DNA from 4 places in the Acetomicrobium sp. S15 genome. Region 1 is predicted to be linked to each of the others. Evidence: riboswitches for the same ligand, from Rfam matches in the RefSeq annotation. Region 1 holds a riboswitch; each other region holds the start of a gene.
What was found. A riboswitch is a leader RNA that binds a small molecule or an ion and turns the genes downstream of it on or off. The one in region 1 is predicted to bind molybdenum cofactor.
Positions count from the first base shown of each region.

Region 2: it holds a riboswitch for molybdenum cofactor, as region 1 does, so the genes downstream of both, EZM41_RS00375 (molybdopterin-dependent aldehyde oxidoreductase) here and EZM41_RS06430 (response regulator) in region 1, are expected to answer to the same signal.
Region 3: it holds a riboswitch for molybdenum cofactor, as region 1 does, so the genes downstream of both, EZM41_RS07355 (substrate-binding domain-containing protein) here and EZM41_RS06430 (response regulator) in region 1, are expected to answer to the same signal.
Region 4: it holds a riboswitch for molybdenum cofactor, as region 1 does, so the genes downstream of both, EZM41_RS02610 (aldehyde ferredoxin oxidoreductase family protein) here and EZM41_RS06430 (response regulator) in region 1, are expected to answer to the same signal.

Region 1 covers NZ_JADEVE010000221.1:23,915-31,422, reverse strand. The annotation lists gene EZM41_RS06445 (M20 family metallopeptidase) at 1-949, shown strand, start outside; gene pruA (L-glutamate gamma-semialdehyde dehydrogenase) at 1,103-2,734, opposite strand; gene EZM41_RS06435 (aldehyde dehydrogenase family protein) at 2,891-4,324, opposite strand; gene EZM41_RS06430 (response regulator) at 4,455-5,147, opposite strand; molybdenum cofactor riboswitch at 5,140-5,263, opposite strand; gene EZM41_RS06425 (SIMPL domain-containing protein) at 5,476-6,192, shown strand; gene EZM41_RS06420 (MOSC domain-containing protein) at 6,235-6,678, shown strand; gene EZM41_RS14180 (hypothetical protein) at 6,675-6,806, opposite strand; gene EZM41_RS06415 (hydroxyacid dehydrogenase) at 6,951-7,508, opposite strand, start outside.
Region 2 covers NZ_JADEVE010000025.1:26,948-34,455, reverse strand. The annotation lists gene EZM41_RS00380 (hypothetical protein) at 411-608, shown strand; molybdenum cofactor riboswitch at 859-985, shown strand; gene EZM41_RS00375 (molybdopterin-dependent aldehyde oxidoreductase) at 1,164-3,953, shown strand; gene EZM41_RS00370 (GntR family transcriptional regulator) at 4,505-5,230, shown strand; gene EZM41_RS00365 (isocitrate lyase/PEP mutase family protein) at 5,265-6,158, shown strand; gene leuC (3-isopropylmalate dehydratase large subunit) at 6,180-7,442, shown strand; gene EZM41_RS00355 (3-isopropylmalate dehydratase small subunit) at 7,439-7,508, shown strand, end outside.
Region 3 covers NZ_JADEVE010000273.1:8,611-16,118, forward strand. The annotation lists gene EZM41_RS07340 (DEAD/DEAH box helicase) at 76-1,794, opposite strand; gene EZM41_RS07345 (CoA-binding protein) at 1,882-2,337, opposite strand; gene EZM41_RS07350 (amidohydrolase) at 2,600-4,123, opposite strand; gene EZM41_RS14190 (hypothetical protein) at 4,120-4,251, opposite strand; molybdenum cofactor riboswitch at 4,383-4,504, shown strand; gene EZM41_RS07355 (substrate-binding domain-containing protein) at 4,574-5,434, shown strand; gene phoU (phosphate signaling complex protein PhoU) at 5,656-6,333, shown strand; gene EZM41_RS07365 (HAD family hydrolase) at 6,314-7,051, shown strand; gene EZM41_RS07370 (aminoglycoside phosphotransferase family protein) at 7,048-7,508, shown strand, end outside.
Region 4 covers NZ_JADEVE010000091.1:37,148-44,655, reverse strand. The annotation lists gene EZM41_RS02615 (gamma-glutamyltransferase) at 1-913, shown strand, start outside; molybdenum cofactor riboswitch at 1,222-1,332, shown strand; gene EZM41_RS02610 (aldehyde ferredoxin oxidoreductase family protein) at 1,466-3,226, shown strand; gene EZM41_RS02605 (MoaD/ThiS family protein) at 3,343-3,582, shown strand; gene EZM41_RS02600 (MoaD/ThiS family protein) at 3,613-3,999, shown strand; gene EZM41_RS02595 (ATP-binding protein) at 4,492-5,244, opposite strand; gene EZM41_RS02590 (triphosphoribosyl-dephospho-CoA synthase) at 5,563-6,474, opposite strand; gene citC ([citrate (pro-3S)-lyase] ligase) at 6,477-7,508, opposite strand, start outside.

The sequences.
Region 1 (7,508 bases):
TCCTCCGCTTGCTTTCAACGGCCATCTGGATGTGGTCCCCGCGGGAGCTCAAGATTGGAAACATCCCCCTTTCGGCGGCGAAATATCGGAGGGAAAAGTCTGGGGTAGGGGGAGCTCCGATATGAAGAGCGGCATCGCGGCTATGTTGACCGCGGCCAAGGCCGTCGCCACTTCAGGCTTGCCACTGAAAGGAGATCTCATCTTTTTGGCCACGTCTGGGGAAGAATTGGACATGATGGGGGCAAAAAGCCTGACGAGCAGGAAGGATTTGGCGAAAGCCCAAGCCATAATCATAGCCGAACCCACAGATAACGAAGTGGTGTTGACGGAGCGAGGGGTCTTCTGGCCAGAGTTCACCACCTACGGAAAAACCGCCCACGGTTCTACGCCAGAGCTCGGACATAACGCCATCAAAGACATGATGGCTCTCCTCCTTGAGTTGGAAAAAAGTGAGATTCCATATGAGCCGCACCCCGTGGCGGGACGATTCTCCATGAGCATAAACACCATAAACGGCGGCGTTAAGACCAACGTAGTCCCCGACAAGTGCGTGGCCACAGTCGACATGCGCACCGTTCCGGGACAAGACCACAAGGCGCTTTTGTCTCAACTTGAGGGAATCGTCAAGAAGCTGGAGGCAAAACTCCCCGGTTTTAAGGCCTCTGTAAAGATAAACAACGACCTGCCGCCAGCCGACACCTCACCCGAAGAACCGGTGGTAAAGCGCTTCTTGGAGGTAGCCCAAAGCGTAGCCCCTGGCGTGAAGGTCGGCAAGGCTCCGTTCGCCACGGAAGCAGCCGTCTTCGTCCCATCCATGGGCGTGCCCACTATCATATTCGGCCCCGGCGATCCAAAGTTGGCGCATCAACCCGACGAATACGTGGAGATCTCCAAGATGGCGACATCCGCCCGCGTCTTTGCAGCTGTGGCTGCGGCGCTCCTCACGTAATGTTCACAATACAAAATAAGGGTGGGAAAAAGAACTAAAAATTGATCTTCTCTCTTCCCACCCAAAACACCTAAAACTCTACTTTAATCAATCACTTACAAAACAGTTTTATGTAAGTTATTTAAAAGCGATTTCGATAATTGCCATTTACTGCTAATCTGATTGGAGAAAGGGGTAACTCCAATGAGAAGGCGGCAGTAGGTTTTCTTTTATAGTCCTCGGACTCACCCAACGCATGAGATTAAAGTGGGTTCCGGCCTTGTCGTTGGTGCCCGAGGCCCTGGCACCCCCAAAGGGCTGTTGCCCCACCACAGCCCCGGTAGGCTTGTCGTTGATGTAGAAGTTGCCCGCCGCATAACGCAGGGTATCATACGCTTTCGCTATGGCATCTCGATCTTTGGCGAACACAGCGCCGGTGAGGGCATAGGGCGAGGTCTCGTCGCACAGTCTGAGGACATCTTCGTACGCGCTATCTTCGTAAACATAGACGCTCAAAACAGGACCGAAGATCTCCTCTTCCATGGTCACAAAATGCGGATCCTTCACTTCAATTACGGTGGGACGCACAAAATAGCCCTTGCTCTTGTCGCCGAAGCCGCCGGCGAGGATCTCCGCATCGGCGGAACTCTTTGCCCTCTCTATATAGCCCATGATCTTGTCGAAAGAGCTCTCGTCGATAACGGCGTTGACGAAGTTCCCGAAGTCACGGACATCGCCCATTGACAACCCCTCTGTCCATTCCACCAACAGCTCTCTCACTCTACCCCAGAGCGACTGCGGGACGTAAGCGCGCGATGCTGCAGAGCATTTCTGCCCCTGATATTCGAAGGCTCCGCGGACCAGAGCAGTCACCAGCTCCTCGACGTCGGCCGAAGGATGGGCCAAAACGAAGTCTTTGCCCCCGGTTTCGCCCACGATCCTGGGATAATTGCGATAAGATGCGAGGTTCTGTCCTATCTTGCCCCAAAGTCCGGTGAACGTATCCGTCGAGCCGGTGAAGTGCAAACCGGCGAAATTCGGATGCTTGAGCACCACCTCGCTTATCTCCGACCCTTTGCCGGGCAGGAAGTTTATAACCCCGTCGGGAACGCCTGCCTCCCTAAAAACCTTCATGAGATAGTAATTGGATAATAAGGATGTCGTGGCAGGCTTCCAAACCACTGCATTTCCCATGAGCACGACCGAGGCGACCAAGTTTAGGGCAGTGGCCGTAAAGTTGAAGGGCGAAACCACAAATACAAACCCCTCCAGAGGGCGATACTCCACCCTGTTAACACAATCGCCACCGGAAGACGGCTGCCACTCATAGATATAAGAAGCGGCGTATGCACCGAAGCGCAGGAAATCCGCGCTTTCGCAAGCCGCGTCTATCTCGGCTTGATATGCATTTTTGCTCTGGCCCAACATAGTTGCGGCATTGACGATATGACGATACTTCTTGCTGATGAGCTCGGCCGCCTTGAGCATGACGGAAGCCCTGTCGACCCAAGAGAACTTGGACCACTCAGCTTTGGCCTTGAGGGCAGACTCTATGGCCATCGCGACTTCCTGTTGGCCCGATTTATGATAGTTGGCCAACACATGGCCGTGATCATGCGGCATAACTACCTTCCCTAAGCGTCCGGTGCGGACTTCCCTGCCGCCTATTATGGCAGGTATCTCGACCTTCTGACTGCTCTGGCGATCCAACTCTGCCTTGATCTCGATGCGCTCAACAGATCCCGGAGCATAAGAAAGGGTCTCCTCGTTACGAGGAACCGCAAAACGGAACACAGCATTGTTCATTACGCGCGACCTCCTTCTTGCCGAGGTCAAGGACGGCACGCTCAAGCGTTTGATCTGCAAACGGAGCCGTTGCTATCCAAAACCGGCATTATCTTATAGTAGCGGGGCGTTTTCAAAGTCCGAAATAACCCCACCCTATTTATAGCATATCAAAAATCATTTTAAAATACCCTTCAAGACATAGGTTTTTACCTGCGTCATCTCTTCTATCGTGCACGGTATGCCTTCGCGGCCGATGCCGCTCATTTTATAACCGCCAAAGCGATGGTCGATATGTCTATAGCGGCTGTTTCCGTTAATTACGACCGTGCCCGCCTCTACTTTCGACATGAACCTGATGCCCTTATTGACATCCGAGGTAACTACTCCCGCGCAGAGGCCGTATTTGGTATTATTAGAGATAGCCAAAGCCTCTTCTTCCGTTTTAAAGGTGATTATCGGAAAGACCGGCCCGAAGATCTCCATATCTTTCGCTACGTCCATGTCTGGGGTGACATCGACCAGGATGGTCGGCTCAAAGAACGCCCCGTTTCTCTTGCCCCCGCAAATGCACTTGGCGCCTTGCTGTATCGTTAATTTGACCTGCTCCTCGACTCTTTTAGCGGCGTTTTCGTTGATTAGACAACCTAATTCTGTGCTGGGGTCCAAGATGTCGCCCTTGACAATTTTTTCAAACTTGGCTTTAAGCTTGTCTGCAAAGTCCTTAGCTATTGGTTCTTGAACGATAAACCTCTTGGGAGAACAACAGATTTGGCCGGCATTTGCTATCCTCCCGCTGTAAGCTTCGTTAACGGCTAACTCCAGGTCTCCATCGGCGAAAATAACCATCGGGTCATTCCCGCCGAGCTCAAGTGTTACTCTATGTAGGGCATCTGCAGAATCTCTCATCACAACGATGCCGGCTTCTGTGCTGCCGGTCAGCGTAATAGCGTTAACTTTCGTGCTGCTGCATAAAATCTTCCCCACCATCGACCCGCTGCCTGTTATCACCTGGGCCACGCTACCCGGAACGCCGGCTTCTAACAATAGCTCCGTCAAGCGTATAACTACGAGAGGGTTATCCGACGAGGGCTTTATGACAACCGCATTGCCCGAGGCCAAGGCCGGTGCAACCTTATGGGCAAAGAGAGTTGTAGGGAAGTTAAAGGGAAGGATACAGGCAATGACGCCTAAGGGTTCCCTTCTGGTAAAAAGTATGTCTTTTTCTGCGCCAGGCTGACAGTCAGGCACAGTCTCTCCGTATAGGTGCTTCGCCCTTTCCACAAACCCTTCGAACAACATAATGGCCGTATTGACTTCACCGACGCACTGCGAGAACGGCTTTCCCATATCTTTGCTTTGCAACGTCGCCAATTCTTTTTTATGGCTTTCGAGCAAACCTGTATATTTGACGAGAATTTTAGAACGCTCGACCAAGGGCGTATCGGCCCACAATTTTTTACCCTCTTGAGCGATGTCCAAACAATGCTCGATGTCTTCTTTAGTAGCGACAGGAACGGTACCGAGCAATTCCTGCGTGGCCGGATTAAAAACCTTGTTCGTCCTGCCATCGCTCGAATTAACTTTCTTGCCTCCTATAATCATTTGCATAATTCGCCATTCCCCCTGCTTCTTATTGTTTTAACCTGGAGATACATTCAGTATCTTGCTTACAAGAATACGCCAGGGGGAACATGATCGAAAGTTTTTGGATGTTTGTGCTCGCTTTAGCTCTTATTGTTCATATCTTTAATCGATAAAGTTTGACGGGGCGACCTACCCTACGAAAAGCATATTCCACCTCCGCCACCCCTGAATCGACGAGGTGCTCCAGATACCTGCGGGCCGTGGGACGGGATATCTTAAGTTTGTTTCCCAAATCTATTGCTGAAACCGGTTTGTCGAGGGTGCGCAACAGCGACATGACATCGTTTAACAGTTTAACCTGTACTCCCTTGGGCGGGACGAGTACGGGACAAACCGTGCGGGCTCTCATTGATGACCTCACCAGACAGTCCAGCTCCTCCTGCTGCCACGCTGCCTTGCGCTGCGTCAGACCCAAATTGTAAATTCGGTAAGCTTCGAGGGCAGCCTTGAACCTCTGAAACGTAAAGGGTTTTATAAGGTAATCAAAAGCCCCTTGACACAGGGCGCCGCGCACTACATCCGGATCCCTTCCCTCGGAAAGGACGATCAGGTCGACTCTGGGATAAAGGGCCCTCGTCCGGCGAAGTCCCTCAACCTGGCCGAACCCTTTCAGGAAGATGTCCAACAATACGAGGTCTATGGCCTGCGCCCTCAGGACGCTGTCAAGCGCTCTTCCAAAATCGGCCTCCGCGGCTAACGCATAACCCGGGATGCCTTTAAGGTAATCCGCATAAAGGGCTCTCAACATCGGATCTTCGTCCGCGATGAGAACCGCAAGAGAAGGCATATTGTTCCCTCCTTTTCAAACACGGGAGGACATCTCCGTTTCCAAAGACGCCCTATCGGCCTGACGCCATAGACAGATCGCCCTTAGGCAAAACAGGCTCGGAGGTTTTGTACTTTTATGTAAATAGCATAAACTCGCCTTTCGTGCAACCTTGATCGCTCGAAAATTTCTTTTCGCACCACAACCAAAAAGAGTGCAGGCTGGCAAAGACTACATGAAAAGCCATATATTGCGATAGTCCTTCAAGATAAGTGATAAAATGAGCTAAGCGTCTAACTGCACTATAAAGGAACAGGACGATGTTCGGGGTGAAGGAGGAGGATGTGCTGTGCGGGATGAGCGAGTTTCATCCGCCTTCGCATTGGGGGTTTGTCTGGCAATAGGCCTCATAGTGGCGGGGTATTTGGTGGGAGGCGCATTGCTCAAGGCCAGATCTGCGGAGCGGTTCGTCACGGTGAAAGGGCTCTCGGAAAAGATTGTGGAGGCGGACTTGGCTATATGGAACATATCCTTTCGTGATGCAGCGAATGATTTAGAGGGGCTTCAGCAGCTTGTGGACGCTAATAAGGCAAAAGTGCACAACTTCTTATTGGGGATGGGTTTCGAGGAAGCGGAGATTTCGAGCATGCCACCCCAAATCACGGACGTAAAGTCGCTGCCTTACATGGATCCCTCCAGGGACAGGGAGTTTCGTTATACGGCTGTGACAAAGCTAACCCTACGTTCGGCCAAAGTTCCCCTCGTCAAAAAGGCCCTCGAGCGCGCAGGAGAGCTTGTGTCCGCAGGTATTGTCCTCGCCGAAGACAGTGCCACCGAATTTTCTTTCACTAAGCTGAACGATATTAAACCTGAAATGATCGCCGAAGCGACTAAAAGCGCCAGAGAAGCGGCGGAGCAGTTCGCCAGGGATTCCGGCAGCCATGTTGGGGCGATACGGAGGGCAAATCAAGGCTACTTCACAATAGACGACAGAGATAGGGGCTCGCCCGACTACAAAACTGTCCGCGTAGTGACTACGGTGGAATTTTTCCTGACGAACCCATGACTTTGGCGCAGAATCTTCGCTACGAGTCGGGGGTGTGCCCTGTTGGCTCGAGTCTTAGCCATCTGTATTAGTTCGGCAAGGCAAGAAGCAAAAAGGGGCGCTTCCGAGGCACGCTTCGTCGCCGGTGAAGGTATAGAAGGCGATTCCCACAGGGGGTTCTCAGACCGCCATGTGAGCCTGTTGCGTGCCGAGGATATAAGGGCTGCCGAGGCAGAGGCGGGCTTTTCCTTCCCGCCGGGTTCGCTGGCAGAAAATTTGGTCATAGAGGGCCTCCCGAGTGAAATTCCCGTTGGCGCAAAGCTAAAAGTGGGATCCGAAGTGATATTGCTCGTGGCCGAAAAGGGCAAAAAACCTGACGAGCCCCATTCTTATGACTACAAAGGGTGGTGCCTGTTGCCCAAAGTAGGCTACTTCCTCCAAGTCCTCAAAGGAGGCGTCGTAAGGCCTGGCGACGAAGTCGTCATGACCGAAGACAAAAAGCGCTAAGAGATCTCACCACCTCTTAGAAACAGTTCGTTATTATTGCCTCCGCTTCCGCTGCTCATGAAAAACGCTCCCATTCTGCTCATCAAGGCTGCATAACCAACGCTCTCAAAGCCGATCAAACCATCCATCTCAGCCTCGTCACCAACTACCCATCACCGCACTTGTCAGCCGCAAATATGGGGAAGCCGGCTAAAAATACAACCCGGGGCGCGAAAGTCGGGTTAAGAAAACACCAACCGCACCCCGGGCTGTAGCAGTTCCGTGAACGATGCTTACGCCTTAAGCCCCAATGCCTCGAGCGCCCTCTCTGCAGCGATAGAGGCCATCCTCTTCAGGGCCTCGGGCGTCTGGCCACCAAAGTGAGGCGTTACGATGAAGTTGTCGAGCTCATAAAGGGGAGAACGGAGGCACGGTTCAACCTCCATAACGTCAGCCGCCATCCCCGCAAGTTTACCGCTCTTCAGGGCTTCATAAGCCGCCGCCTCATCGACGATGCCACCTCTGCCCGCGTTCACCAAATATGCGCCATCTTTCATCATGGCTATCTGAGGGATAGAGATCATGTGGTGCGTTTCCGGCGTCAGGGGTGCGTGAATCGAAATCACGTCGCTTTCCCGCAAAAGCTCTTCCAGACTTACGAGCTTTACGCCCATCTCGCGGGCCGCCTCCTGTGATACATACGGATCAAAAGCGAGCACGCTCATGCCGAAGGCCCTGGAAAGCTCTGCTACTCTCCTTCCGACGTTCCCGACAGCCACGAGGCCGAGGGTCTTTCCCAACAACTCTCTGCCGTTATAGGCCGCCCGATTCCATACTCCGGATTTGACATC
Region 2 (7,508 bases), on a different contig from region 1:
ACGATGATTAAAGTTTTCCGGATTTTCGGGTTGATTGGAATGATAATTTCACTTTGATTTTTAAGTGAGGCAACTCGGTAGGTTGACAGCGGAGGAGTCGATTGCTAAAATCATGTGGAAGCAAAAAATTCCTCGAGAGAAACGAGATTGCATAAAAATGAGCATGCAAAAGATAGCTGTAAGGTGGCTGTAGTGACATTAAAACATGTGAGAGACTTTGTTCGTACCTGTCCTTTTCCTTTTATCACTTGAAATTGATAACAGTGCGTACTGTGGAAGAATCGGCGTGAAAGTGACCGTTTTCAATATATGTTAGGTAGTCTCTGCATTTTTTTGAGGGCTTTATTAGCCTGAGTTTTTAGCTTTTCCCGGCCTTTTGACCAGTTTTTGGAGGCACTACATCTCGAGGGATGCTCAAGAAGCCTCTTTGTCACCATGAAGAGGTTAGCGAGGGCGAAAGCGATACACAGGCAGTTCGTATTTTTGGCCAGGTCCTTGCAATGTACCTTGACGAAACTGAGTATATTCTTGACGGCGCCGAAGGCGTGTCGCGCCCTGACCCTTATGCGGAAAAGCTTTCTGTTGCTGGCTTTGCCCCCTTTGGTTAACTTTTACTGCTTAACGCCGCGCTTGTGGATTTTTTGCTCGTCATGGAGTGGAGTGCTTTTTGGCGATGGCCTCGCTATTGCCGAAACGCGCAAAGTTTTCCTGTAGGCTAAATTTCGCATCTTTAGCCCTGTATATAGCTTCTATGTAGCTTCCTAAAGCAGCGTTCGTGTAATGGCATCGTCATAAACCTGTTCTAAGCGGTCAAGGTATATAAGGTAAAGGCATAAGGTATTAGAATTAAGAGATTTTATAAAACCAAACCTCCGAGTCGTCGTGCCTAAGGGGAATTCTCTATTCCCTATGGGCGGCGACCGATAGGTTTTCCCGGAAACGGGAAAGCCTCCCGTTATTTGGAAAGGAGGAGGCGCTGAAGAGCGCTTACAAAAAACGTAAGCCTTCTTTGGCAAAAGGGTCGCCTCCTTAATAAGAGGTGACCCTTTTTTAACCTCCTTAAAACGATTTAAAGCGAATGCTTAAAGCAAAACGTACGGTTGGAAGGGAGGAGGACTTATAAAAACCGCTTTAGGCATCCGAGAAAAACGAGGAGGGAAATCATGAAACAGTACTTAAGGAAAAGCATTAGGGTCAATGGATATCCTCATCACGTAGTAGCCTCCCCCGACACCATGCTAGTCAACATAATAAGAAAACAACTGGGCTTAACGGGCACAAAGCTCGGATGTGGATCAGGCCAATGCGGAGCATGTGAAGTCATCATGAACGGCAAGCTCATGCGTTCCTGCATCGTAAGATGGGATAGAGTGCCAGAAGACGTTGAAATTTTGACCATAGAAGGTTTGGGAACGCCCGACAAGCTTCATGCGCTTCAGTGGGCTTACGTAAAAACTGGCGCCATACAGTGCGGTTTTTGCACGCCAGGTTTCATTATGAGCTCAAAGGCCTTACTGGACGAAAACCTGAACCCAACTCGCGAAGAGGTCCGAGAGTGGTTCCACAAAAACCGCAACGCCTGCAGGTGTAATGGCTACATACAAATAGTCGATGCCGTAATGCTTGCCGCTAAAGTCCTCCGGGGCGAAGAAGAGATGACGGATTTTTCTGAAATGTTAGGCAGGGATGGTTCGGTCTGGGGCAGCAGGTTCCCGAGGCCAAGCGCAGTCTATAAGGCCACCGGTACATGGGACTTTGGCGATGACGTGGCGTTAAAGCTGCCCGACGAGACGTTATTTGCCGTTTGCGTATGTCCCGAAACTCACCACGCCATAGTCAAAAAGATAGACTTCAGCGAAGCCGAAAAGATGCCAGGAGTATATAAGATCGTAACGACAGCAGACATCTACGCTAACAAGGGCACGAACAGGATCAGGGGCCAAGTGGGCTCTAAAACCGCCACGACCAACGGCTGGGAACGCCGCATCCTCGTAGAGGAAGGAGACAAGATCCGCCAATGGGGAGAGGCGGTGGCCATCGTTTGCGCAACTACAGAGGAAGAAGCCAGGGCCGCTGCCGTAAAGGTGAAAGTCGAGCTGGAGGAACTTCCGCCACTGCTTAACATCAAAGACGCCATGGCCAAAGACGCCATCAAGGTCTATGACGAGATCGAAGGCATCGACGACATGCCTAACTGCTTCAACAAACGGCCCATAGTAAAGGGAGAGGACCCGGCTCCTCTTTTGGACAAGGCCCCCTACGTGGTGGAAGAAACGTTCCTGAGTTCCAGGCAGCCACATTTGACGATTGAAACGGATTGTGGCTTCGGTTATTTCGACGAAGAAGGCCGTCTAACAATTCAAAACAAAAGCATAGCCTTATATCTGCACCAAACGGCGATAGCCCGCGGTTTGGGAGTGCCACCCTCAAGGATCCGCATGGTCCAGAACAACACAGGCGCCACCTTTGGATACAAGATAGCCGTTACCAATGAAGCCCTCATCGGTGCCTGCGTCATCGCCACGGGACGGCCCGTTTACATGCGGCTCAACATGAAGGAGAATATCCTGCGTATGCCTAAGCGTTCCCCCTTCCTCATAAAGCTTCGCATAGGAGCCGACGAAAAGGGGAAGCTTGTGGGGCTTGAGCACACCTGGTATGTCGACCATGGGCCCTATTCGGAAGCCAGTCAGGACCTCACCAACAGAGAGGCCCAATTCATGGGAGCGCCTTATGGGGTTGAAAGGATCCGTGGCCGTGGCTATACCTTCTTCACAAATCACAAATGGTGCGGTGCCTTTAGATGTTACGGCGCACCTCAGACTTATCTCGCCGAGGAAGTCGCCATGGACATGCTCGCCGAAAAAGTGGGCATGGATCCGCTCGAATTTAGGGAGAAAAACCTTATCCGCCCAGGCGGAACGATGCCGAGCGGACAAAAGCCTGAAGTGTATCCGCTCCAGGCAATGGTAACGAGGATCAAGCCTTTTTACGAAGAGGCGAAGAAACGGGCAGCTGCCCTTTCAACAGATACAGTCAAAAGAGGAGTCGGCGTGTCGATCGGCATTTACGATTGCAACAGGGACGGCCCGGACGAATCTCACAGTGCTATCGAGCTGACCAAAGATGGCGTAATCCTATACAACACATGGGAAGATCATGGTCAGGGGGCTGATATCGGCTGTATTGGCACGGCGCACGAAGCGTTAAAACCCATCGGCATAAAACCTGAGCAAATTAAGCTCGTCTGCAACGACACGGCCAAGGCGCCAAACAGCGGTAACGCCTCGGCCAGCAGGAGCCAGGTGATGACGGGCGGTGCGATCGTGGACAGCTGCAGGCAATTGCTCGACGCGATGCGCAGACCCGACGGAACCTACCGAACTTACGAAGAGATGATTGAAGAAGGAATCCCCACGACCTACGAAGGTTACTGGAAGGCTACGCTCCGTAACGTCGACGGCGAAGTGCAATTTGGTGTGCCGATAGACGATGAGACCGGCCAGGGCTATCCTTTCGCCAACCACCAGTTCGGCGTGTTCATGGCCGAGGTGGCCGTCGATGTCAACACCGGCAAAACCACTGTCGAAAGGTTCACCCTCGTGGACGATGTGGGGAAGATAAACAATTACGCCGTGGTGGAAGGGCAGTTATACGGCGGCATCGCCCAGGGCATCGGCTTTGCGCTGACGGAAGATTTCGACGATGTACACAAACACGATAATCTCATCAGTTGCGGCCTGCCTTACGCCAAAGATATCCCAGACGACATAAAACTGATCCACATGGAAACGCCCCGCGAATTCGGCACCTTCGGAGCCAGCGGGACCGGCGAGCTGCCGCATTCCGCTTCACACGCTGCTATCCTCAACGCCATTTACAACGCTGTCGGCATCCGCATCAAGGAGTTACCCGCAAAACCTGAAAAGATATTGGCGGGCTTGAAACAGTAAAGGTCATATTTTTACCGGGAGCCCTTAGGCCACATGTCTTTGGGCTCTCGGTAACTTTTTTAAGAAAACTCTAAGAAACTCTTGAACAAAAACTTTAAAAAAACCGTATCTCAATATGCACCAGGCATTAACCACCTTTTCCTCTGTCCTTTGGTTAATTTGTCGCAACACCACACCTCTGAGGATGTTCAGCAAGCCTCTTTCTCATCCTGAGGTGGTTTGTAAATATATAGGTGACATTTAAACAGTTCATATTCTTGCCAAGTCCTTTACCAGACGTTGACACAAGCGAAGATGTTTGGACTGCCCTGTGATTGCCCCATGTCTCATTTCTCAAGAAGAGTGGGACCTAAGAGAACAAAACAGTGCATGCCTTCCTTAGTATTATTGGTAAGCTATCTGGACACTCAGGTGCAACTATTATTCGATACCAGTAGGACTTTAGACTCAATTTATATGGTTAATAAAAGTCAGAGTTGCATTCCTTGCGTTGTTTATGCTATCCTTTTATCACAATCGTTCGACTTTCGAAAGTAGAAGGGACTGAATAAATGGAAAATATGCTTGCCTATAAGAGCCTTTCCGCTGCCGTGCGAGATAAGATAATTGACCTTATTCTCTTTTCTGGGAGGTACAAACCTGGGGATTGGCTGAACGAATCAGACATTGCAATTGAGCTTGAGGTGAGCAAGGCTCCAATTCGCGAGGCCCTGCGCGAGCTTGCGGCAAAAGGGTTAGTGAAGATAGTTCCGCGAAAAGGCAGCTATGTGGCTGCTTTCACCGAGAACGAGATGGAGGAACTTTACAACTTGCGCTTTTTCTTGGAGATGCAGATATACAAAGACCTCATCAATAAAAAGAGGTTAGAAGAGGATGATCTGGCGTACCTGGTGCATCTCGTCGATAAGATGGTCGATTCTTCTCAGGAAGAAGCTCTTAGGGAGGTGATCTTGCCCAAATTCATGGCGTTGGATATAGAGTTCCACCAGTACTTGTGGAGAAAATCGGGCTTACGGCTTACGCGGAAGATACTGACAAATATACATTATCAAATCCTCTTGGGCATCATGGAAGACTTAAAGCATGCCGAAAGCTTGGAAGAGACGGCACGCCTTCACTACGAAGTGATTAAAGCACTTCGCCGGGCTGACATCAAGACGCTCGAGGAGAACCGCGCTTACAGCTACTTCGTGCGGCGTAAAACGGGCTTCGCAGACGTCCAGAAAAAAACAGATACAGGCTCTCTTCTGCCTGAAGAAAAGCCCGCTGCTCTGTAGTTATGAGTTTGTCTAAATTTATGTGGAGGTGAACATGGACGTGGTGAACAAGATTGCAAAACGCTTAAGGGAGCTTCTGTCTCGTAACCAAATATTGGTAGCACCAGGAACTCACGATGCCCTCACAGCTAAAATCATCGAAATGACGGGTTTTGAAGCTGTTTACATGACAGGCTACGGCACATCGGCCAGCGTGCTCGGTCAACCCGATGTAGGGCTTTTAACACAAACTGAGATGGCTTTTAGGGCAGCTAACATTGTCGAAGCTGTAAGTGTTCCCGTTATAGCCGATGGCGATACGGGCTTCGGCAACGCCATAAACGTGCAAAGGACGGTGCGCCTCTACGAAAAGGCAGGAGTGGCTTGCATTCAGATAGAGGACCAAGTGGCTCCCAAAAAGTGCGGTCACATGCTCGGTAGAGAAGTGATATCGACAGAGGAGATGGTCGGTAAGATCAAAGCAGCCTGCGATGCCAGATTTGATGATGACTTCATGATAATGGCTCGTACAGACGCGCGGACCAACTTCGGTATCGATGCGGCTATAGAGCGAGCCAAGGCCTACGAGGAAGCGGGTGCCGACATAATCTTCGTCGAGTCTCCCGAGTCGGTAGAAGAGATGAAAAAGATCACATCAAGCTTCAAAGTGCCGGTTTTAGCCAACATGATAGAGCACGGAAGAACCCCTCTTTTGTCTGCTCAAGAGCTACAGGAAATAGGCTACAACATAGCCATATACCCAGTTTCTTCTACTTATGTCGAAGCTAAAGCGGTTTTGGATCTCATGAATGAGCTTAAAAAAACTGGCACCACTGCCGGGATGCTCGAGCGCATGATACCCTTCGACAAGTTTAATGAGCTCGTAGGCCTGCCGACGATCCGCGAAAAGGAGCGCAAATACGCCACGGGGAGAAGCGCAGCCGATTGAACTGAAGGGGGGCATGGGATCATGGGCATGACTGCGGTCGAAAAGATATTTTCAAAGCATACAGGTAAAGATGTAAGAGCAGGGGAGTTCGTCTTTGCCAATGTGGATTTGGTCTTGAGCAATGACATAACCTCTCCTCTAACTGTAGAGCAATTCAAGAAAATTGGTGCAAAAACCGTGTTCGATAAAGACAAAATAGCCCTGGTGCCCGATCACTTTACGCCAAACAAAGACGTGCAATCGGCCTCAAATTCAAAGCTTCTTAGAGGATTCGCCCGCGAACATGGAATAACGCATTATTACGAAATCGGAAGGATGGGAATTGAACACGCACTTCTCCCGGAAGAGGGGTTGACCTTGCCAGGAGACTTGATAGTCGGTGCCGATTCTCATACATGCACATATGGTGCCGCGGGTGCACTGGGCATAGGTATCGGCAGCACCGACGCGGCCGTGGCTATGGCAACAGGCAAACTCTGGTTTCGTGTGCCAGAAACGATCAAATTTGTCTTCAGCGGAAAACTGCGCCCATGGGTCGGCGGCAAAGACCTGGTGTTGGCAGCAATAAGCGAGATCGGGGTTGATGGAGCGAGGTATATGGCTATCGAATTTTCAGGCGCTGCCATAAGAGAGCTTTCGATGGATGGCAGGTTTACCATGTGCAATATGGCGGTTGAAGCCGGGGCAAAAACGGCCTTTATCGAGCCAGATGAAAAAACCATCGAATACGTCAAACCGAAGGCGAAAAAGGCGTTTGTCCCTGAGGTCAGCGACCCAGATGCTCACTTTGCTCAAGAGATACGGGTAGATGTGGACGATATGGAGCCTTTGGTAGCTTGTCCATCAAGCCCGGCAAACGTCAAGCCCGTGAGCGAGCTCAGAGGTATATCTGTAGATCAAGTTGTAATCGGCTCGTGCACAAATGGCAGGTTGGAAGATTTAAAGATAGCGGCTTCCGTGCTAAAAGGCAAAAAGGTTCATCCTCATGTCAGGATGATTGTCATACCAGCCACGCAACGCGTTTACAAAGATGCCTTAAAAGAAGGCCTCGTAGAGATCTTCTTGGATGCCGGCGCTGCTTTCAGCACGCCAACATGTGGACCATGCTTAGGAGGGCATATGGGTGTGCTCGCTGAGGGCGAAAAGGCAATCTCTACCACCAATCGAAACTTCATCGGCAGGATGGGACATCCAAAAAGTGAAGTTTATCTCGCTAACCCAGCAGTAACGGCCGCTTCTGGCGTGTTGGGACGCATAGGGAGCCCAGAGGAGGTACTTTCATGAAGATCGAGGGTCGTGTTTGGAAATTCGGCAGGGATGTGGACACGGACGCTGTGATACCTGCGAAAT
Region 3 (7,508 bases), on a different contig from region 1:
CTAAATATACGGTAAGGGTTCGATGGAAGCAGATCCTGGCAAAGGCGGCGATGGGTGCAATTTCAAAGACATGTGCTAATAGGCCCTCTGGCGATCCTTGCGGTCTTTGACGATCCGGCGCTTTCCTCGCTTTTCGCTCTTTAAGTAGGGTTTTGGGCTTCTTTCCGCGGGAGCCTCCATTTTTACGAATCCCCATTTTTCGAGAGCCACGGAGTTGTTTTTGTATCTCCTTAACGCTTCTGGCGAGAGCTCAATTTGCACGGAATCTCCTCGGATTTTGATTCGCGACACGTCTTTACCGCTAACGTTGAGGGCATTGCAGATGCTGCTCAAGACTCTACCCACATTCCACTCCCTGGAGGGCTTGAGAGCCATGAGCACTGACGTGGCCGGCCCTCGCGATCCTCCTCGCGCCTCAGCATCGTCGGTTTTTGGGGCCCTTTCACTCCGCGACGATCTGTAGGCCTGCTCCCGCCGCAACTCTTCTTTGAGGGCATAGCCCGCAGGTCTGTGACTGTCTATTTTCTCGAGAAGCCTCGAAACGAGGACTTCGGGTTCTTCCATTTCGAGCAGCCTTCGCGCCCACTCCATAAGGTCCTCTCTGGTATCGTCTTCAGATCCATCGAGAAGAATATGCTCTTCTATTTCCCTCTGTCTATGTCTGATGTCTTCGCTGTCCGGAGCATCGAGCCACTCGACCTCGATTGACGTCTGTCGCAACATACCTTTAAACGTCAGCGCTTCCTGCGGAGAGAGGACGATCGCGTTTTCGCCCCGCTCTCCGGCTCTCCCCGTACGCCCGCTTCGATGGGTGAAGGTCTCAACGTCCTCGGGCAGGCCGAGCTGGAAGACCTTGTCGATTTCGGGCACGTCCAGGCCTCTGGCGGCGACATTGGTGGCGACGAGGAGCGCGATGTGTCCTTTGCGGAACGCCGACAGCACTGTGTTGCGCTCCCTCTGAGTCATATCACCGTTAAGGCACGCGGCTGCGAAGCCTTCTTCCGACAGACGGCGAGAGACGTTGACCGTTTCGGCCTTAGTGTGGCAGAAGATCAGCCCCTTTTTGGGGTTTTCCCAAAGGAGGACGTTGATCAGCCCCTCGATCTTTCTCCGATGTGGAACCTGATAGACTTTGTGACGAATCTCTGAGTGTTGCTGCCCTTCTTCCACGAGGGAGAGGAAGCACGGTTCTTCGAGATATTTCTTGAGGAGTTTGCGCATCTCCAGAGGCATAGTTGCGGAAAAGAGCCAGGTTCGCTCCCTTGAGGTTGCGGCATCGAGGATGGCTTCGAGCTCATCGCGAAAGCCCATGTCGAGCATTTGATCGCCCTCGTCAAGGACGACCGTGTGGATGCTCTCCATATCGAGAGTGCCTTTTCTGAGGTGGTCCAATGTGCGGCCTGGAGTCCCTACGATTACCGAGGCGCCCTGTCTGAGATCGCTAATCTGGGCGGACATGTCCATGCCGCCCACAAGTGTCGCTACGGCGATATCTAACCCTCGAGCGAGCCATTTGGCCTCCTGCGCCGTCTGCTGAGCCAATTCCCGCGTAGGTGAAAGGATTAAAATGCGCGGAGATCCCTTCTCGAGCCTCCCTTCGTCATATAAAGGGAGCAAAAAGGCGAGGGTCTTTCCCGAGCCGGTCTTCGCCCGTACGATCATGTCACGTCTTTTGTCTTCCAACTTGAGGACTTCCTCCTGAACGGGCGTAAAGCTCGTAAATCCCCTTTCCTCGAGCCTCTGTGCGAGGCTCGTTCCGATGCCCTCAAAGAAGGCGGTGTTAGTTTCGTTCATCAATAGCTTGTTTCCTCCTACTAAATGTATTATAGACAGGCACAAAAAAGGGCGCCCATCCACGGGCGCCCTTCGATTGCATGCCCTTCATGGCAACTGACCAATTATCTCCTCTCGAGCCGATTTGTCAAGGGCGCAATAAACCTGGTGGGTAGCCATCAGACAAGCACCCTTGACCACGTCGTAACCATCTCGCTCGAGACGTTCCTTCGCTTCGTCGTTTTCAGCTCCGGGCTGCATCCAGACTATGGGCCTGTAGGGAAGCCTTCGTAAATCTTCTAACACGACGTCCTGACGCTTCGAAGACAGAAACAGCGCTACGATGTCGACCTTTTCCGGCACATCTGACAGCCTGCCGTAACAGGGCAGGTCAAGGAGGGTCTTGCCTTCCAGAGAAGGGTTGACCGGATATACGTTGAAACCTGCCCTCTTTAAGTATGTCATGACGCCGTATACAGGGCGGTTGCGGTTTTGTGAGGCCCCGACGACGGCAATCTTCGAAGGCTTGCAGACGAACTCTTCGATGATTTCGCCTATTTTCAATGAAAGCACCTTCTTTCTTCGGGATCGTCGTTAGGTTGATTTTGATGTTTTTGCGCTTTAGTCCCGGGTAGGATTGTACTCGTCCATTTAGGTTACTTCAACTACTTCAAAGTTTGCGGGATAGGAACATATGGGTTGGGATACAGTGTAAAATATTCGCGGGGACTGTTATAACAGTCCCCGCGAGCGCGCTTTTTGGCAGTTGGTTGTTATGTCCTGTAGAACGAAAACCGCCAAGATTCAAGATCCGGTCTTTGAGGGATTAAATTTTGGGCTCTTTGTAATATGGCTCCATCAACGGGCGCCACTTGGGCATATCTTCCTCAAAGAGACCGAGAGGCGGCTTCATGTCGTCGGGAATGTATGGTTTATACGGATATTTTTTACTCTCCTCGCCGAACTCGGCTTTGATCTTTTCAAGTTTTGCAGGATCTGTCAGGATGTCCGCCCCTGTGGCCGCCAAAACCTTGGCGCCCGTAACGAGCGCTTTGTGGCCTATGCCCGTGCCTACCGATGCCACGACGCCCCAGGAATGCCCCGGCACGCCCTTGGGCCAGCCCGGTGCACCGAGCGTAGCCAGAGGGCAAACCATGCTGATTTCCGCTATGTCGGTGGACCCTCCACCCGTGAAAACGGGTGGTTGTGGGACCAGCTCTATGTCGTTGGGCATGCCGTCTTGAGAAACGCCCATATTCTTTTGAATCTCTTTGGCATAGACCTGTTCTTCATCGCTCCATTTCGGAAGGCCGAAGAGCTTCGCGTTATCGTACATAGTTCTGGCAAGAGTTTCGTTGATATGCTTCTGGTGCATACCTAACATTGTCTCTATCTCGTATGTGCATCCTGAGGCGATGGCGCCGGCTTTAACGCAATTTTCGAACTTTTCATATGTTTTCATCAACATTTCGTCATTATTCCTGATGAAAGCTGCCACTTCTACCTTATCTGGAACTATATTGGGCCAGTCTCCACCTTGTAGTATCACGTAGTGAATCCTATAGCCTATATTCAAGTGCTCACGGGCGTATTCGATAGCCGTCCCCATGATTTGGGCGGCGTCGAGGGCGCTCACGCCGTCCCACGGGGCCGAACCGGCGTGGGCCGTCTTGCCGAAGAACCTGACCTTGACACCTATGATAGCGCTGTTGTGGATTCCGTACGCCACATCGTACTTGTTGCCGGGGTGGTTGTCCAATACGACGTCTACGCCGTCAAAGAGTCCGTCTCGCACCATGTATATCTTGGCAGAGCCAGATTCCTCGGCCGGGCAGCCGAAAAACTTCACTGTGCCGGTTGCACCGCTTTTTTCCATGGCGGCCTTCAGAGCTATCGCTCCAGCGGCGCCCGTGGTGCCCAAGATATTATGGCCACAGCCGTGTCCGGGCGCACCGGCAACGACGGGTTCTTTTTGGGGAACGGTCTTTTGCGAAAGGCCGGGCAGCGCGTCATACTCGCCGGTGAAACCTATGACCGGGCTTCCCGAGCCCCAAGTAGCGATGAATGCCGTGGGCATGCCGGATACGTTCTTCTCGATGGAAAAGCCGTACTTCTCGAAGAGTTTGATGAGTGCTTCTGAAGACTTGAATTCTTGAAATCCTAATTCGGCATAACTCCATATGGCGTCGGCCACCGATGCAAATTCTCCTGCGTGTTCGTCCAGGAACGAGGCTATGTCACTTTTGAGCGAATCGGCCGAGACCTGGGCGGCCATTGTCGCTGTGGCAGTGCTCAAAAGTAGCGCTGCACCGATCGTTAAAGCTAAAAACTTTCCCTTGATGCCCTTCATTTGTGCACCTCCTCTGAAATCTCTACTCGTCCACCGGCATTGTCCGAGGCCGCTTCTCCGATGTCGCCGGCGGCAGAACCCTTAACCGACCCTTGCTCCGCATTGCGTCGATTTATCTCACAATTCACCACCTCCGTCAATGACATCAAAATATTGCCATGCTTTATAGCACCCTTAGCCATATGGTGTCAAGGCGATCGGCTCGAGTGGTTGAAAACAGGCATAGGGGCTAATACAATAAATTTTGAGCAAGTCTAATAGCGGTTAAAGCCTCCGAGCCTTTTTGCCTAAGGGCAGCTTGCCTATGGCGATGGGTCGTTAGGGCGCCTTCGGAAACGATGACGCCTCCCGCGTTTGGAAAGGAGGATTGCAAGGGTTAAATAGGGAGGCCTTCTTGTGATGCGGGATGGCTTCCTTATTTTTTTAATTAAATTAACGGAGGTGTGTAACATGAGAAGGTGTGCGGTTTTAGCGGTCCTTTTGTCCCTGGGTTTGTTCCTTTTTTCGGCTGCGGCTTTGGCCGAGGCTCCTGCGTGTACGGAAACGTATGGAAATGGCTCAATCACGGTAAGGCTTGCTACCGGAAGCCCTGGGGAACTCGGCCTCGTAAAAGCTTTAGCGGAAGAATTTTGTAAGACTCACGATGCTAAGATCTGCTGGATACAGGCAGGTTCTGGGGCTGCACTCCAAATGCTCAAGGATAAGGCTGTTGACATGTGTATGTCTCATTCCCCCGCTCTTGAAAAGAAAGCGGTAGAAGAGGGATGGGCTGCAAATCGGACTCTCATCGGCTCCAACGAATTTTACATAGTAGGCCCTGAGGATGACCCAGCCGGCATAAGAGAGGCCAAGACCGCCGTAGAGGCCTTTACTAAGATCGCGAACTCAAAGGCTACGTTCCTGTCGAGGGGAGATAATTCAGGCACGCACGTGAAAGAGATGTCCATCTGGAAGAAGGCCGGGATAACTCCTTCCGGGGATTGGTATGTCGTCACCGGCGACTTTATGATCGCGACGCTCAAAAAATGCGACGAGCTTCGCGGCTATTTTATGACCGACAGCAGCACCTGGATAACGGTGAAGAAAGATATCAAGAATTTGACGCTCCTCTTTAGGGGCGATCCCGAGATCGTCAATATCTATCACGCCCTCACCCTCCCTGACGATAGCGACTCCACGCGCATGGCCGTCGAGTTAGTCAAATTTATGGCCTCCGAAGAAGGGCAGGAGATATTCAGGACCTTCGGTGTGGCGGAGTACGGGGAGCCTCTATATAACGACGCGGAATATGCAAAGCAGTTTGAAAAGTAGCACAAGACTTCAGTCTCAGTAACTGTGCAAATATTCGGGGGCGGGAGCAACTCCCGCCCCCGAATATTAACCTTTCGTTAAAATTCCTACATACGTACAAAGGCGTGATACAATGCAATCGCGCTGATCCATTCGAAAAACCTCTAAGGTTTTGACGGCCGCCGTCGAGAATTGAGGCGCGAAGATTTACGGACGCGCCTGATGCGAAAGGAGGGGGCAGATTGTGGGATGGAGAGAGCACGAGAATAGTCGAGCTGACGCTCGAAATGATGAGGCTGGTGAGGGAATCCCTCGCTAAGGGGATGAATGCCCTCGTGGACAGGGATGAGCTCTTGGGCGATGAGGTCATAACGGGGGACAAGTGTGTGGACGACTTGGAGCTTGAGATCGAAGAGGCCTGCATAAAGGCGCTGCAAAGGTGCCAAGAGGGAGAGGGCGTGCGCGCCGTCGTCGGCCTGTCTAAAATCATCACTGATCTGGAGAGGATCGGTGACTACGGCGTCCACGTGGCCGAGGCTGCAAAAATTCTGGCCAACAAACCGTTGCTCAAGCCGCTTATAGACCTGCCGAGGATGTCTAAGGACGTTTGCGAGATGATTAGCCTTTGTGAGGAGGCTTTGAAGGCGCGCGACGCCTCGCGGGTGACGCCCATCTGGGAGCTCGATGCCGAGGTGGACGCCCTTTACGACCAGATTTTTAGGGAACTTCTGACCTATATCCTGGAAACGCCAAGGCTCATAACGAACGCCCTCTATCTCATCCAAGTCGCCAGGCATCTGGAGAGGGCCGGCGACCACGCCACCAATGTGGGCGAACGGATCGTCTACATCATGAGGGGAGAAAAAGTAAAGCGAGGCAGAGCGTGGGGCGGCGCGGCAGATGAAGGCGATAGTCTTTGATGTATACACTACCCTCATCGACATATCCACCGATGAGGAAGATTGGCGCGTTTACGATAATCTGGCGAAGTTTTTGAGCTACCGGGGCGTATACTTGAGCGCCGATGAGGTTAAATGGTTCTATTTCGAAAAGATAGCCAAGCAGCTTAAGAACAGCAAGGAGCAGTATCCCGAAATAGACGTCAAGCGCATATGGCACGAGATTCTCTCTGCCAGCGAAAACAAGGATGTCTACGATCTAAAGCTCAACAAGTCCACTTTCGTAAAAGATGTGGCCGTGCTTCACAGGGCCCTCTCCAGGAAGCGGATAAGGCTTTACCCTCGCGTATTTGAAGCGCTCACCCGGCTTAAGAGGAGTTTCAAGCTCGGCGTCGTATCCGACGCTCAAAGATGTATCGTCCTGCCAGAGCTCAAAATGTTCGGCATCCATGACATGTTCGACGCCATCGTTGTATCGAGCGATTATGGCTTCAGGAAGCCAGACGGGCGGCTTTTCTTGTCCTGCCTCAAAAAACTTGGGCTTTCTTCCGAAGAGGCGGTCTTCGTAGGAAACGATACGTTTAGAGATATCCAAGGAGCCAACTCCGTGGGAATGAGTTCGGTGTTGGTGATGACGGAATATGGCAATAAGGATCAGAACGTCGCCAAGCCCACATTCGTCGTGAATTCCGCGGCTGAACTTCCCGATGTCCTGATAGGCACAGGGAGCAGGGCATGAAAATCGAGGAAGGCAAGGTAAGTCGAGGGGGCGAATTGTATAACTATCTGAAAGACAGGGTCCTCCAAGCTCGACAAGAGGAGCTCTCTCCCAATTTGGATCGTTTGGACTTTCGCGTCTATCGGTTGCAGGCCTCTCATCATGTATTTAAGGTCGTCGAAAAGAAGAGCGGCATTGCGTTTTTGATAAAGTCCTATGCGGAAGACCAGGTGAACGACGAGATCAAGCGCAGGCGCTTTCAAAGGGAGCTCGAAAATGTGCATCTCCTTGAAAGGTTTGACATCGGCGGCGCTGGTCACTGCATTGCCGTTCCCTTCTTTGTGGATACAGAGCGCTTCCTGATCGCCTACCCGTTTTTTGAGGGTAAGGAGTTGAGCCATTACATAAAAAAGGCAGTCTTAAACGGTAAGGAAAAGACCCTCAAGCATAAACTCTCAGCCTTGGCAGATTTTTTGTA
Region 4 (7,508 bases), on a different contig from region 1:
GGGCGGCTTCATCGATGAGGAAGACTTAGCATCTTTTGCCCCCGAATGGGTCGAACCCGTTAAAATAGATTACCGCGGCTACGACGTATGGGAGCTTCCTCCAAATGGCCAGAGTATAGTGGCCCTCATAGCTTTAAACATTTTGAAAGGATTTTCCTTCACGGAAAAAGAAAACCCAGTTACGTATCACTTGCAGATAGAGGCGATAAAGGCCGCTTTCGCAGACGGGCTTGCATACATAGCAGACCCTTCCTGCGAGAGCGTTCCAACGGAAGAGCTATTATCTCAAGAAAGGACCGCCAAAAGGAGGGCTCTCATAGGCCAAGAGGCAAAGGTTTGGCACCCTGGCCCTATCGGCGGAAGCGATACCGTATATTTAGCCACGGCAGACGGCAATGGGAACATGGTCTCCTACATACAGAGCAACTACATGGGCTTCGGCTCAGGCATCGTCGTGCCGAAAACGGGCGTGGCGCTCCAAAATAGAGGTGCCTGCTTTTCACTCTCTCCCGATCATCCAAACGCCTTAAGGCCCGGCAAGCGCCCGTATCATACGATAATTCCTGGTTTTATCTCTAAAGACGGCAAACCCATAGGGCCTTTCGGCATAATGGGAGCCTTTATGCAACCTCAGGCTCACGTTCAAGTCCTCATGAATATGCTCGACTTCGGCCTAAACCCCCAAGAGGCGCTCGATGCCCCGCGCTGGATGTGGGTAAAATGTAAAGAGGTGCTCTTGGAATACGGCTTCCCGGAGCACATAGCTGCTGCGCTCGCCAGGCGCGGTCACGACGTGGCTATATCTTCGAAACACGCGCCCTTCGGCAGGGGGCAGATAATCTGGAGGATGGAAAACGGAAATCTTTGCGGCGGAACGGAGCCGAGGACCGACGGCACGATCGCCGCATGGTAGGCAGTAAAACTCTTACGATCATGCATAACATAGATTTAACTAACAAAGCACATCTTAGTTTTTAGCTTGATGCGCATACCGTTGGCAAAGCTCTATACTGCTGCAGCTTTAGTTCCTCTTACGCCTTGAGGGTGTCTGTGTTCTCAGGGTTCAGCATGCATAGCTAATTAAGAAGAATCTTGTTGGTATCCTTACCACCGGAATATTTCCACGCTATGTGACATAGAGCCGCTCGCGGCTCTTGACAGGCTTATGTTTCTGTGTTAATGCTTTTTCTGAGAAGGAGGGTCACAGGCAACTGCGTAACTCCTAAAAATTGTCTCCGACTCATTATTCTCCCTCTGGGAGAGATGAGCGTTAGGGTATTGGGAGCAATCTCAATGCCTGCCAATTCGCAAAGGGGATTACATTGCCTTGAAAGGGGTGATGGCATGACCTTTGCGAATTTTTGATTTTGGGATGCTGGTGCTCGTAACAGAGGGTATCGACTCTTGAAGAGAGCGCAAAGATGAGTCCACGTTCTAAAAAGAAGGAGAGAAGGAGGTAAATAGTATGTGGATTCTGAAAATAAACATGAGCGATAAAACGTATAAATTAGAGGACGTGCCCAATGCTTATAAAAATTTGGGAGGAAGAGGACTAACATCGACCATCGTTTGTGACGAAGTAAATCCCCTGTGTCATCCCCTAGGCCCCAACAACGTCTTAGTTTTTGCACCTGGCATTGTTACAGGTACTGATGCTCCCACATCTGCGCGCGTTTCCGTCGGAGCCAAATCCCCTTTAACGGGTGGAATTAAGGAATCAAACGCAGGGACGTCGTGGAGTGTCGACGTCGCTAGAATGAAGATCAAAGCCATCGTTGTCTATAGTCAACCTAAAGAAGATAAATATTGGATGATCCATATTAGTTGGGATGCCAAAGAGGAAAGGCCAAAAATTGAGTTTCTCCCTGCTGATGAGTACATAGGTAGTGATCTCTACGCTGTATTCCCCAAGATTTACGAACGATTTGGGAAAGGCATCTCCATAGCGGGTATCGGAGTCGCGGGAGAGTATGGATATGCCAACTCTGGGATCGTATTTAACGACCTCAAAGGCCAACCTACTCGTTACTCGGGTCGAGGCGGACTTGGTTCTGTAATGGGAAGCAAACGCCTCAAATTTATAGTCACAAGTGCTCAAGGGGCGCCAGAAGTGCCAATTGTTGATAAAGCTTTATTCGATCAAGGTTGCGAAAAGCTTGCCAATGCTCTGCGTACTCATGATATCACAAAGCCGAAGGGTGGTTTAAACACGTATGGCACAGCTGTGCTCATCAATATATTGAATGAGGCTGGGGGGCTTCCAACGCGCAATTTCAAAACAGGTCGCTTTGAGGGAGCACCTAAGATTGCCGGTGAGGCAATATTTGAAGGAAATAAGACTCGTGTTGGAAAAGAAGTTTACAATCATGCCTGTAGCCCAGGTTGCATCATACAGTGCTCTAATACATGGTACAAGCAAGATGGAAGAGAGCACGTCTCCTGTGTCGAGTATGAGTCGGATTGGTCTCTGGGCGCTAACCTGGGCATTGACAACCTGGACCAAATTGCAGAGATGGTACGGCTATGCAACGCCTATGGATTGGACACTATTGAGACGGGTGGCACCCTTGGTGTGGCCGCAGAAGCGGGTATCTTCAAATTTGGTGACGGAGAAAAGGCCATAGAGCTAATTCATGAGATTGGGAAGGGGACCCCCTTGGGCCGTATCCTCGGGAGTGGCACTGCATCCGCAGGACGCGTTCTTGGCGTTGTGCGGATTCCAGCGGTCAAAGGGCAAGGCATGCCTGCTTACGAGCCACGTGCAGTTAAAGGTATAGGAGTAACCTATGCCACGAGTACTATGGGAGCTGATCACACTTCAGGTTACACTATAAACAACGAGATATTAGGCGTTGGCGGTAAAGTAGATCCTTTATCCCCTGAAGGTAAGGCCGCCATTAGTCGCAACCTTCAAGCTGCTACTGCATTCCTCGATTCTACAGGCCACTGTCTCTTTATCGCCTTTGCCATCTTAGATATTCCTAGTGGATTCGAGGGCTTTGTGGAGGAGTGTAATGGTATCTTAGGAACAAATTGGACCGCAGAGGATGTAATAAAAATCGGACTTGAAATACTTAGAAAGGAACGTGCTTTCAATGTGGCTGCCGGTCTGAACGATTCACATGATAGAATGCCAGAGTTCATGAAATATGAGCCCCTGCCTCCGCATAACCATACATTTGACGTACCTGATGAAGTCCTAGATAGCGTACTCAAGACTGTTTAAGCATTCGGAGCATTCTATATAAAGCGGACGGAGAGAACTCTCTCTGTCCGCTTTTTTAAAAATAAAGCTGATGTGATTGTGCTATAAACTAAAGGGAGTAAACGTGAGGTGTGTCTATGAAAGTAAAAGTAAAACTTTACGCTATGTTGACAAATCGTACAAAAAAAACAGAGCGAGGAGCCCCAGTTGAGATCGAGCTTCCAGAAGGCGAAAGCGTCATGGGATTGCTCAATCGCCTGAAATTATCTGTTGATGAAGTGCGCATGATATATGTTAATGGTCGATCGCGTCAGCTCGATTGGCAACTTAGGGACGGAGATGAGGTTGGTCTTTTCCCACCAGTAGGTGGCGGATAATCAATCTGTTGTAAGAGGAGGAGCCCTATAATGAAAATAGAAATCGACGTTTGGCTTTATGGTGCTTTATCTCGTTTTGGAGGAGAAAATGCGTCGACGGGTTTTGCTCATTTAAAGGTCTCGCTTGATCAGGGAAGCACGATCAAAGACCTCCTCGAACAGATTGGAATTCCTACCGAAGAACGAGGATTCACTTTTATCAATGGCAACCTGAGCGCCCTCCCTAAATTTCAACCGGACCTTTCGACGATTCTGCAGGATGGCGATAGAGTCGCTTTCTTCGACTTAAAGAGCATGTGGCCTTTTCAATATCGCCAGGATGCGCCAGCGACAGAAGAGTTCAAGCAAGGGATAAGCAATCGGGACGATAAAGGAATTAGACAAATATTTAAAGATTTCAGTGATGGTCGGCGATGATTTTGGCTGATAGCAATAGTAGCATATATAAAAAATCTGAGAAGGACGGGGTAGGCCAATATGGTGTTTGATCTGTTGTCTTGCCGTTTCCCGTCGCAGAGGAACGTGTTTTTTCACGCTGAGACACGGTGACTACAAGACAAGTATCTGTCGCCCAGGCCGGGCTTTGAAATCCTCAAAAAGGCGGAAACGCAGCGCATGCAGCCGTGGCAATGGCCGCATGCCTTACGGTTACAGAACCCACCTTTCGCAGACAGGCTCGCTTACGTATCAGATCCATCCTGCGGACATGTTCCAACGGGAAAGCTGCTATCCAAAGGAGGGTCCACCAAAAGGAGAGCCCTCATAGACGAAGAGACAAAGGTTTGGCACCCTGGCCCTATCGGCGGAAGCGACAGAGTATGCTTAGCCACGACCGACGGCGCTAATCGCCGCATGGTAATTGGAGGCGGCGCCACAGGCACTATTCGGCCCTCTTTGCCGACGGAGCGATCAAGCGTCGCCGAACCTATACCTTAACGTTTCCTCCTCGAGGACGTTTCCGCGAATGCCTACGACGGTCTTCTTGAGATCAATAGACTTGCGCGCTTCTTCGACTGCTCCTTCGGCCAGGCGTGCGAGCCCTCCGCAGCAGGGAACCTCCATGATGACCACGTGAAGGCTTTTTATGCCGTTTGCCCTGACCATATCGGTGAGCTTCTTCCTGTAGGCCTCGGCGTCGTCGAGCTTGGGGCAACCCATCAAAAGGACTTTGCATTTCAAGAATCTCCCGTGGAAATCCGGGATCGATGCAGCCGTGCAATCAGCCGCGAGCAGAACGTCGGCACCCTTTAGATATGGCGCGTTTGCGGGCACCAGGCGCAGCTGGATCGGCCAGTTTGAGAGCATCGATCGGGCAGGTTCGACAGGCGCCACGGCGGCTTCGTCGCTGAAATCGTTTTCTTCCTGTGCGAGGGAGCGCAACACGGTTCCGGGGCATCCGCAGGGAAGCGAACCCTGCTGAACCTGCTTGCGCTCTACCGCCTCTTCGTCGTAGGAATCGGCCTCTCTGGTCTCGAAAGAGATGGCACCCCTCGGACATTCGCCGATGCAATCTCCAAGGCCATCGCAGTAAGATTCGGAAATAAGCCTGGCCTTGCCGTCGATGATGCGAATTGCCCCTTCGTGACAGGCCTCGGCACAGAGGCCGCAGCCGTCACACTTGTCCTCATCTATCCTGATGATCTGCCTCTTGGCCTTTCCCATCAACCACACCCCGTATCCAATGGTTTTGTGACTCTCAAGCCGTTTTATACGACCACGCCAGTCGCTTCTCACTATAAATATTCTGGTAACAAAATACCTGTTTCCCCCTATCTTGTCAACCCACGGTTTTCCTCAAAAATAATCTCTTCGAAATCACACTGTTTCCTTACAGTTGACGAAAAGGGCAACCATCCTAATAATCCCTTTTAGAGAAGGTTTTCATCAATGGGGTTTAAGGCGTGTTCCGAGGCCTCAGTAAATTATTTATTATGGTTTTTATGAAGTACTGATCATGTCGATCCTTTTTGGCAACTTCCTCTAAAAACTGAATACGCTTGGGAAAAGAAGCTGCTCTGCCGGGATTTGCTCTTCTAACAAATAGAAAAATACCGTTAGCGCTAGCATATCAGCTGAGCCGCCTGGGTTAAGCCCTTCCTCAGCAAAGACTTTCTCCATTGCAAGGATTTTTTCTCTTCCCTCTCGAGTACTAATACCACCAAGGAGCACCGCTTCCCGAGCCTCTGCGCGCACGCGCTCTAAACCAGCTGGACCATGGCGAGCGAGAACAGCAGTGTCGGCGACAGAGGTCATGAGGCACAACAGCGTCCCCACCAAACAGTCATTAAGGCTATAACCAGCCTGCAAGAAACCGCGCAAAGCCGGCAATCCGCAGGTAAAAACGGTCGGAAATCCGCATATCGCTTCTCCACGCGCTCCAGCGAAGCCATGTACCAAATATGCCCAATCGCCTTTGGAGGAAGGCGCGCGCCTCTTGTCGTTTATAGCATCCAGTTCTTCTCGTAACGGATCCGCAGCTCGCTCGACCACTTCCCTCACCTGCGCAGCAGTGGGAGGAAAGCCACGACGCAACGCATATCCTCCCGCTCCTACAGACAGCCCCAGGAAAAAAAGGAGCCCTTTTTGTGTATTCGCACCGCCCGTCGCAGCGAACATATCCGTTTCCGCTCGCAGGCCCCAGGCGCGTAGTTCAGTAAGAAGTTTTTCTTCTTGCCCTTGAAAGCGGAAGCCGGCCTCGGCTAAAAGTAAATAGTAGGGCGCTAAAGCAGAACTTGACGATAGAAACGTGAAGTAGTTCATATCTTTATGGGACCCTACGCTTTTAGGGCTAACTAATCCGGGTGACGGGTGACAAGCCGTTTCGAGCAACATGGCATAAACGGCATTTTGGGCCAGCGTTATGATTGCTGAGCTCTCTTTTTGGAGCAGCATTTTCAATGCGGAGCAGAGCTTTCTTTGATCTTGTGAATAATTGGCTGGGCTTCCTCAGAGCGCAAGAAGTTCAAGGTTGTTGAGGGAAGCAATTTAGTAAGCTCTTCACAGTCGCCGTCTCTCAAAGCCTGTCTAACCCGAGAAGCACTTATAGCCTCCCCTTCCACTTCTAACCGAGGAACCTCGTGTACTGTTACTCCGTAGCGCGGTAGCTCTTGTTGCATAACCCTGTTGTATACACTTGTCACTGGGCAATAGGGCTCCTGCCCCACATAGCGATCCGTGATGCCCAATGCCGGTACAACATACTGACCAAAGATGGCGACGTCCAATAAAGCATGGTCTTCAACCTGCTCATTGGGGTCACGAGTAAAATAACTGGGAAAGGTGTTCTGTGATATGATGTACTGGCCTCCGGCATGCACAGTTATATTGGGAATATGAGCGGTGCCACGCTGAACTAACTTATAGCGAACGGCAAAGGGAAACATGGAAAGATCCTCTGTGACAACAAATACGTGAACCCAATCGCTCTCGGCTGCAGCCCTTTCGATCAAGTATTGATGCCCCCGCGTAAAAGGGTTGCAATTCACCACCACCGAACTGACCTTCCCACCGACCATTCTTCGCTTCTCCCGTAAGGCTGAAACAAAGTCAGCGATGCTCTCGGGCCCTGATTCAAAAAATACCACTCTATCCCTTACTCTGGCCACCTCACGAAACCCTAAGCTGCGAAATATCTCCAGGTTAGCCGGGCGAGTGTAGAGGAAAACGTGCCAATTGCCTCTATAGTACTCCTCTTCCAGTAATCGAGTTACCAGTTTTTCCATAAGACCCTGGCCCTGATGGTTAGGGTCAGTGGCCAGACACTTTAGGACTGGCCCTGCCAGCGAACCTGTGGCAATTATTTCCCCATCTAATTCCACAACCAAGGTATAGTCGAGTCGAGGTTCAAGTTTAAGGCCGTTAGCCTCCAAAAAGAGCCTGACGCGTTCTCCATCGCGTCCCGATAAAGAAACGGATCGGAATCTAAT